One region of the Aliiglaciecola sp. genome, then DNA from elsewhere that is predicted to be linked to it. Evidence: predicted binding sites of a transcription regulator. Region 1 holds the regulator's gene; each other region holds the start of a gene.
What was found. Region 1 encodes sigma-54, which starts transcription at its own class of promoters, with help from an activator protein. Its sites were predicted from a motif close to GTTGGCACGNNNNTNGNNT; they were not measured.
Positions count from the first base shown of each region.

Region 1 (2,210 bases):
CAATGGCTGCGTACATATCGTTATGTTCTGAGGTTGCAAAAACTTCGCCTCCGCTAAGATGAACTGTCGCTTCAGCTTTTTGATTAAGCTTTTCGACATTGAGAATGACATGGACATTGTTGATGTGATCAAAATGCCTTTCTAACTTTGTAAATTTAGTGTCTACATAATCTCGCAATGAATCTGTAATTTCTACATGATGGCCAGTAAGGTTAATTTGCATATTAGCGTATTCCTTCTGTTAACGAGCCTACAGCAGGCTCTTGCGTTGGTTAGACGGTGGGATCGATAAAGACTCCCGGTATTTTGCTATTGTTCTACGGGCAACCTGTATACCTTGGTCAGCCAATAGATCAGCAATCTTACTATCGCTAAGTGGCTTAGTTGGAAGCTCTGCAGCGACAAGTTTTTTAATTAGTGCGCGAATTGCCGTTGAAGAACACTCTCCGCCAGAGTCTGTGGCAACATGGCTGGAGAAAAAGTACTTCAGTTCGTAAATTCCTCTTGGTGTATGCATATATTTTTGTGTAGTAACACGGGAAATAGTTGATTCATGCATATCCACCATTTCTGCGACATCATTTAACACCATTGGTTTCATCATTTCCGGACCATGCTCGAAAAATCCGACTTGTTGCTGAACAATACAATTGGCTACTTTGAGCAATGTATCGTTTCGGCTTTCAAGGCTTTTAATAAACCACTTGGCTTCTTGCATATGTGAACGAATGAACTGACTGTCGCTGGTATTTTTAGCATTGCGGCTCATAGCTGCATATTGCTGATTAACATTTAGCTTAGGCAAACTGTCGGGATTTAACTCTACTTGCCAGCGGCCATTCTTTTTCATTACAGAAACATCAGGAATCACGTATTCGGATTCACCAATTATTAGGGCGCTGCCTGGGCGAGGGTTTAATGTTTGCAACAAACGCATTGCTTCGCGTAATTCGTCTTCTTTTAAACGAGTTTTGCGCATTAACGTGCGGTAATCTTTGCTACCTAAAAGGTCTGCATATTCACTAATTAATAATTTAGCTTCATTTAACCAAGGTGTATCTGGGGCAAATTGATTCATTTGTACCATCAAACACTCTTGAGGATTTCGAGAGCCAGAACCGATAGGATCGAACATTTGAATGCGTTTTAGAACACACTCAACTTCATCCAGTTCAACCTCTTCGTGATCGAGACTCGCGAGCACTTCTTCAGTACTAATGGTTAAATATCCAGATTCATCGATTGAGTCGATGATGGCAATGGCAATAGCGGTATCTACTTCGGAAAAGGGGGTTAAGCGCATTTGCCATAACAAATGATCTTGTATATTTTCGCTGGTTTCACCTTGGAAAATTTGATCATCATCACCACCGCTGCCACCACTAATTGATGCGGGTGCTGAAGATGCACTGATATATTCATCCCAAGTGCTATCTATGGGTAATTCGTCCGGAATATCTGCTTTTTCTAATGCCTCGTTTGTATCCATTGAGTCAGAACTGGCGGATACGGTTTCTTCCGTGAATTTATCATTACTATCTGCTAATGCGGAATCTCCTGTGGGGATGTCCGAACCATCCTCTACTTCTAAAAGCGGGTTGGATTCTAAAGCTTCTTGTATTTCCTGTTGTAAATCCAGCGTTGACAACTGCAATAGACGGATAGCCTGTTGCAATTGAGGCGTCATTGTTAGTTGCTGGCTGAATTTTAATTGTAACGAGGGTTTCATTTAGTTTTTATATTCTTACTTGTTTAGCCACAAAGCTTTGGTTAAAAACAACATACCTGTACTATAGCTTGAATTGCTCGCCAAGGTATACATCTCTGACTTGTTGATTATTTAAAACTTCTTCTGCAGTTCCAGAAGCTATCAATTCACCATGACTCACAATATACGCTTTTTCACACACGTCTAGGGTTTCACGTACATTATGGTCAGTTATTAATACTCCAATACCTCTATCGCGCAGGTGTTGAATTATTTTTTTTATATCATTTACAGAAATTGGATCGACACCTGCAAAAGGTTCATCTAATAAAATAAATTCGGGTGCGGCGGCCAAGGCCCGTGCTATTTCGACTCTTCTGCGTTCTCCGCCAGATAAACTCATTCCTAGGCTATTACGGATATGATTTATATTAAACTCGTCGAGTAATGCATCTGCTTGTTCTTCTCGTTGATCTGAGCTCAATTCTTTTCGGGTTTGTAG
Region 1 covers NZ_JBDWYG010000037.1:53,609-55,818, reverse strand. Annotated here, with positions in the region: gene hpf (ribosome hibernation promoting factor) at 1-223, opposite strand, end outside; gene ABJV04_RS08855 (RNA polymerase factor sigma-54) at 251-1,729, opposite strand; gene lptB (LPS export ABC transporter ATP-binding protein) at 1,791-2,210, opposite strand, start outside.

Region 2 (2,210 bases), on a different contig from region 1:
ACCTAAGTCCGGGCTATTGAGTTAACTTGGAGCCGTTTTGTTGAAATAACGAAGCGGCTTTTTATTGTCATAAATCTTTTTCTATATTTTTCAAAGGGTATGAAAGGTAAGAATATTGCCGAACAGCTTATAAATGTACGATTAGTTAAATTTTTCAGTTAGTTAAAGGTGTGATTTGGCTAGATAGAAAAGGGGATTGATGAGAAACTCTCTGTTTTTGTATATCAAGAAACAAAAAACACTGACCATTATGATCAGTGTTTTCTTAAAAGCTAAACTTGTAGATTAAGCTTGCTTCTTAAACTTACGAGAAGCTAATCCTATTAAACCTAAAGCAAATACCGCTAATGTAGATGGCTCAGGAACTTCTGTTGTCCCAGCAAAGGTTAAAGTATGCAACTGAACATCGGTAGCTATAAATCCCTCAAAAGATCCATCTGTATAATTTAGCTTATTAATTCCAAATTCAAGCTCCTGCCAAGTCAAACCGTAATATAATCCATCCTCTGAAGAAATATCACCATCTATGGCTCCACGACTGAAGCGATCAAGGCCTGTACTGCTGATTAAAGATAAGCTTCCTGATAACTCATTTACATCATAAAAGTTACCGTCTGCATTGAAAAAAACCAGCATATCATCTGCAAATGCTAAGCCGTGGGTCGCGCTAAATACTCCAGCATCTCCCAAAACAGAGGTTGCTCCTGTTAGAAGGTTAATTGAAACTGCGTCATCAGAACTCTCACTCCAACCGAAGGCTTCACCAGAATTACTAATAGCAAAGCTTGTTACATTAGTTCCTAGCGCGCCAATTACACTAGATTCACCAGTGTCAGTATTAATTGAAACCAAAGAACCACCTAGGCGTTCAGTTCCGTATAGTACTCCGTTATAAAACGCAATAGAATTTAAGGCTAAGCCTGTATTTCCGATTAATGTGGTATCCCCAGTGACAATGTCTACAGTATATAAGTCACTAATAGCACCACCACTGCCCGAAGTTGCGTAAGTAATCAAACCTGCATTAGCTAAACCACTAATAGCCAGAATAAAGCTAGCCACTAATGCTTTTAAAAATTTATTTTTCATTTGAGTTTTCCTTTTAATTCTATGCCAATCGAAGTTGTAAGTTATTTAATAAAGCCAAAATTAAATACATATTGGATACTACGCAAATAGTGCGCCAATTAGGTAAATTACAAAAAAACAAAAGGTTAGTGGTGTTGTGTGATTTGAAACTAGTGCTTTTGTAAATTAATTTGACACTAAAATCGGTTATTCATAAAGCTTGGAACGTGTTCAGGTTTGTTGCGATAGACTTCATCAATTCGCACTTTATCAAAGCTAAACGACAGCAACTCTTGGGCTGTATAGATCTTCTAGGTTAAACCAAGTCGCATTGCGGGTGTGGTAGGTTTTGGTTTGTTGTTACTTTTATAATTTTTGTTAATAGTGCGCTCATTGGTCATGCAATAATTGAAATATACTCGTTTTATTTCTATGAGTTTTACCATCCATTCTGGGTTATAGCCTGCATTGGCATTCCAACGCTTAGAGTTAGTGGCGCTGGTGACTGGACGCTCTAAAAAGTTGATGTGCCTACGTAAGATTTGAAACCAATTATCAACACCATGCAGTGATGTATTCATTAAAGATTTTTCTACTAATTGGGGAGTCATATTTTTAACATCACCAAGCGGCAGCATCATTGCTAACCGGGATTCTCTGTTGGGGTTGATTATCCATTCTGATTTAGCATTACCCACTCTCTTTCTGTTTGATAGCTGCGCTTGCCAAAGTGCGGCTTTGATTTCTTCTTTGGTTAGATCTGGATTGTCTTTTTTTAATTCATTTCGAATTTCTTTGAAACGCTCTAATAATATATCATCAAGGTACTGAGCGCTTCCTGATTAGTCAGCAGAGATTTGAAAGGCATATAAAGCATATGATGAGCTATCCAATCGCAGAAAACTGCTCCTAGGACCAATTTGATGCCTGAATCGTTACCGGCATACAAGTGAAAACGGTTTGCATATTTAAGCTTTTCTTTAAGCAATGTATAGTGAGCTAACACACTGTAAGTTTGTTGAACCAATAACCCTTTTGGTGGCATTTGTAGCTCAACATTGCGCTCAGTTTCTGACGCTTGCTCGTTAACATCATCGTCACTTAATACGTATTGCGCATAACGTCTGTAATAGGGAAACTTC
Region 2 covers NZ_JBDWYG010000019.1:69,859-72,068, reverse strand. Annotated here, with positions in the region: gene ABJV04_RS04335 (PEP-CTERM sorting domain-containing protein) at 286-1,089, opposite strand; gene ABJV04_RS04330 (hypothetical protein) at 1,380-1,766, opposite strand; gene ABJV04_RS04325 (hypothetical protein) at 1,874-2,210, opposite strand, start outside.
Region 2: ABJV04_RS04335 (PEP-CTERM sorting domain-containing protein) is a predicted target of sigma-54. The motif match lies at 1,170-1,188, and genes of this name have one in related genera.

Region 3 (2,210 bases), on a different contig from region 1:
CCATTTCTTGAGAGTCATTCTCGCGCGTCACAATAATTGCCGTTGCTACTGAGAGTAATAACGAAGGAATTTGTGCTACTAGGCCATCACCTATAGTTAGAATTGTATATATTTCAATGGCTTCACTAAATGCTAAGTCATGTTGAATAATACCAATAAACAGCCCACCAACGATATTGATAAGCATAATGAACAAACCCGCTACGGCATCACCTTTAACAAACTTTGATGCACCATCCATTGAGCCATAAAAATCGGCTTCACTGGTAATTTCTAAACGTCTTTTTCTGGCTTCGTCTTGATCAATATAACCCGCGTTTAAATCGGCATCTATTGCCATTTGTTTGCCAGGCATTGCATCCAAAGTAAAACGCGCACTAACTTCAGAAATACGCCCGGCACCAGCGGTTACCACTTTGAAGTTGATGATCAGTAAGATAGCAAATACCACTATACCCACAGCATAATTGCCACCGATCACTACTTCACCAAAAGCTTGAATAACCTTACCGGCGGAATCACCACCTTCATGACCTTCTAACAACACAATTCGAGTGGAAGCCACATTTAGGGCTAAACGCAATACCGTCGCCACTAACAAAACTAGAGGGAAAATACCAAAATCGACGGGTTTATTGGTAAACACCGCCACCAAAATCACCATAAGTGATAATGCGATATTGAAACTAAAGAGTATATCCAGCAGAAATGCAGGCATGGGCAGAATAACCATACCCATAATGGCTAGCACTACGATAGGGGCGCCAATCCCATTCATAAAGCTTTTAACCTGATTTTTATCTACTCGATTGAGGTAACCTGCAAGTTCCATAAACAATTTTTTGACGGTTGTGAATATGATCTTGGGTTTTGCAACAAACGCGCCAAAAAATATCGTCTGTTAATTGACGTTTTGCCAAGATAAATAAAAACGGGGTAATTGAAGTTAGTTGGGTGAAGTAAGATGACTAAAATAAACCAAAAACAGCCGTGTTCTAGGTAAATGAGACTTTAGATTGGCTGAATATCAAAATAAAACGAAAGAACAGACATAAAAAAACCCGGCAGAAGCCAGGTTTTTTTAAAACATCAGTGTGACTTATTTAGCTGCAACTTTTCTGCGAACCAATAAACCAAGACCTGCTAGCATAAGAACCAATACTGAAGGCTCTGGAACGTAAGTTACAGCGCCTAAAGATGTTTCTGCTAGTGCCAATGGGAATACAAAGTCAATATTACCACTACCGTCGTAGAAATACTGGTCAAGAACTAATGCTCCACCAAATGCACCAAGCTCTAAAGTTAAAACGTAGTCAGGTGTATCACCGAATAAACCAAATGTTTCAATGAAGACGTCTAAACCAGCTAATGTATCAAATGGATTGATAGCTGCTACGACTGGCAAACCAAATTTTGCAGCATCACCATCAGCCAAGGTCAAATTCAAACTACCTATCGATAAATCTAGTTCAACGGTACTTAAAAACCCTGAAGGGTCAGCGTCTTCAGTATTAAAAGTAACAGAACCAATTAGTCCTGAATCTGATCCAACACCATATGGGTTTGGATCTGCATAAAGAAAGTCTGCATAGATATCTTGTTGAATAATTGCACCAGCGTTAGCTGAAAGAGACATTCCTAATGTAGTGGCGATAAGACCTGTTGCGAGCAAAACTTTTTTCAAATACTTCATACTAGTGAACCTTAATTATTGTTTTAAACGATTTCGTTCATTATTTATTGTTATTGTTTTATTGTTTTTCGGTCACAATCTAAGCAGTGCGACCTCTGCCACTAAGTAAAGCAATTACTGAACCACTTTATTTTTATTATATTAATCAGTAATTTATTATTACCTAGTAGAATTAGTCACTGAAGATCGTTAAAATTTTTGACACTTAACTGCTTTATCACTGTTCACTTTCTGATTATTTTTTGGACACATCGTCTTGTTTTGAGGATTTTTCCTGGGTCGATTCAGACTCATTATCCCCTGTTAAGGGAAAATCACAATCAGACTCTTCATGGTCGCCTACCACGTCCTCTAGTCGCACTTTATCAACACTTCGGAACGTATTGATTGGTCCCGCTAACGCATATAAAGCGAAGACTAAAAACAAAACTAAAGAAGGTGCGGTTGCAACGATAATAAACACCAGCATTACAATGAGTAAACCAACAAAGGGTACTTTACCGTGCCAATCCACCTC
Region 3 covers NZ_JBDWYG010000041.1:72,027-74,236, reverse strand. Annotated here, with positions in the region: gene flhA (flagellar biosynthesis protein FlhA) at 1-832, opposite strand, end outside; gene ABJV04_RS13555 (PEP-CTERM sorting domain-containing protein) at 1,100-1,693, opposite strand; gene pssA (CDP-diacylglycerol--serine O-phosphatidyltransferase) at 1,929-2,210, opposite strand, start outside.
Region 3: flhA (flagellar biosynthesis protein FlhA) is a predicted target of sigma-54. The motif match lies at 871-889, and genes of this name have one in related genera.

Region 4 (2,210 bases), on a different contig from region 1:
GCCGGTGCCATTCCGAAAGACACCATGTCGGCCATAGAATCGTATTCAGCACCAAATTCGCTTTGGGTATTTGTCATTCGCGCAACTCGACCATCAAGGCCATCAAATATCATTGCCACAAAAATCGCGACCGCAGCGGCTTCAAATCGACCGTTCATTGACGCGACTACAGCATAAAAACCAGAAAACAGACCAGCCGTTGTCAGCAAGTTCGGTAACAAATAAATACCTTTACGTTTAGAATCCGACATTATTCCCCCTTCAAAATGAGCGCACAAGATAGCATAATCCTGAATTAGCTCAAAATCATACACACCCTAGCACGGACTAATTTTAACGCTTCTTTGAACAAATACACTTTTTCTTTTTGAAAAATGTTGCCTATTTGAGCGTTTCTTTTTAGTAAACGCTTATATCTCAAAATACTTATGCTACGAAAGTCATACATAACTCCCCTTAACCTCACGGTATACTTGTTTCAAGAAAGATTAGAACGATAAGGTTTTACCATGTCGCCATCTGGAAACAGGTAAAATTTTTACTGTCCATTATTTTTACAGGGAGACAAATTAACCTGGAAAAATATTACCGAAAAAGCACTTAAACTATTGTTTACACTACACTTACAATAGTTGGTTTGTTTTTTGCTTAGCCTTACTCAGTGAAGGTCTCAGCCTTTAGTTTGGAAGATGTAGGAATATTAGTTATGGTTAATAAAGTTTTAGCAGGTTTTTTCGCACTGGCGGTAGCAGGATACGCTTCAGCCGGCACTACAACCTATGAAACCCAATCTTGGAACTTAGGTTCTGGTGGTAGTTGGGATTCTAATTCACTTAGCTTTACTTCTGGTACAGTTGGTATGACAGTAACGGCTTGGTCATCAAGCGGTAACTACAGCTGTGACTCTGGTCCAGAATGTGATTCTAGCAATGTGTCTTATGACAAAGACCCGTACATTGAGAGCGCAGTATTAACGCGTTACTCATCAGGTTTAGGGGCAGTGAATGATGATGAAGATTACTCCTCTCCACATCACGCTTTAGACAACAAAGGCAGCGCAAATAGTTGGATTGATTATGACATGGTGCTGTTTGAGTTTGATACAGCGGTTGAATTAACCAGTGTTCAAGCTGGATGGTATAGTAGTGATTCAGATATCAGTATTGTTGGTTATACAGGTACCGGCTCTTTAGATGATACACCGTTTTCAACAGACACTAAGTGGAGTGACTTGTTTGATGATGGTTGGACATACCAGACTGACAAATTCAATATTGGTACTAACGTTGCCAATATCTCACCAGGATTTGAATCTAAATACTGGTTAGTTGGTGTGTATAATTCTGTGTTTTCTGGTAATGCTGGAGACAGTAAATATGACGCAGTTAAACTAAAAGGTATTACAACAACTAAGAGCGAAGCTCAGACCCAAGTTCCTGAGCCAGCAACATATGCGTTATTGCTTATTGGTGCTGCAGCGATATTTAGACGTAAATTATCTGCTTAATTCGATGTTTTAGTTAAAAGAGACGGTTCGCCGTCTTTTTTTATGCCTAATTATTAAAAGATCCCCCTTGCCTAGGTGCATAATTTTATCCACTAACGGTGTAAAGTGCGAAAGCTTTACGGTATCTTGTCAAACAACATAGCAATCCATACGTACATAATGATAGAGAGATATTACGTGGTGAAACTGGCCAGAAAAATAACCGTAGCAGCCTTCCTATTAATCAGTAGTCAGGTTATCGCACAGAGTAGTAGTGAATTTTACGAAAAGGCACTTGCATCATTTGAAGAAAAAGATTTTGATACTGCTTATATTCATCTAAAAAATAGCTTAAAAGAAGACGAAGATAGCCTCCCCGCTAAAATATTAATGGGTAAGGTATTATTAATTAGTGGCTATATGTACGAGTCCGAAGAAATACTAGAAGAAGCACTTGCTATGGGTGCAGACCCAAGTTTAGTTGTCGATACCCTTGGAAAAGTTTGGCTCTACACTAAACAAAATGAAAAAATCATAGACAGTCAATTTAATAACTTAAGTGCCAAGAGCTTTAATGATTGGCAAGTTATAAAAGCCACCGCTCAACTTAATCTTAAAAATATTGATGCAGCACGTGAAGGCTACGAATTAGTCTTAAAGAATGACCCTGCTAATATTCGTGTACTCAATGCTCTTTCTTCTCTTGAAATGCGAGATGCACAGT
Region 4 covers NZ_JBDWYG010000041.1:69,519-71,728, reverse strand. Annotated here, with positions in the region: gene pssA (CDP-diacylglycerol--serine O-phosphatidyltransferase) at 1-251, opposite strand, end outside; gene xdp1 (exosortase-dependent surface protein XDP1) at 707-1,507, shown strand; gene prsT (XrtA/PEP-CTERM system TPR-repeat protein PrsT) at 1,685-2,210, shown strand, end outside.
Region 4: xdp1 (exosortase-dependent surface protein XDP1) is a predicted target of sigma-54. The motif match lies at 632-650, and genes of this name have one in related genera.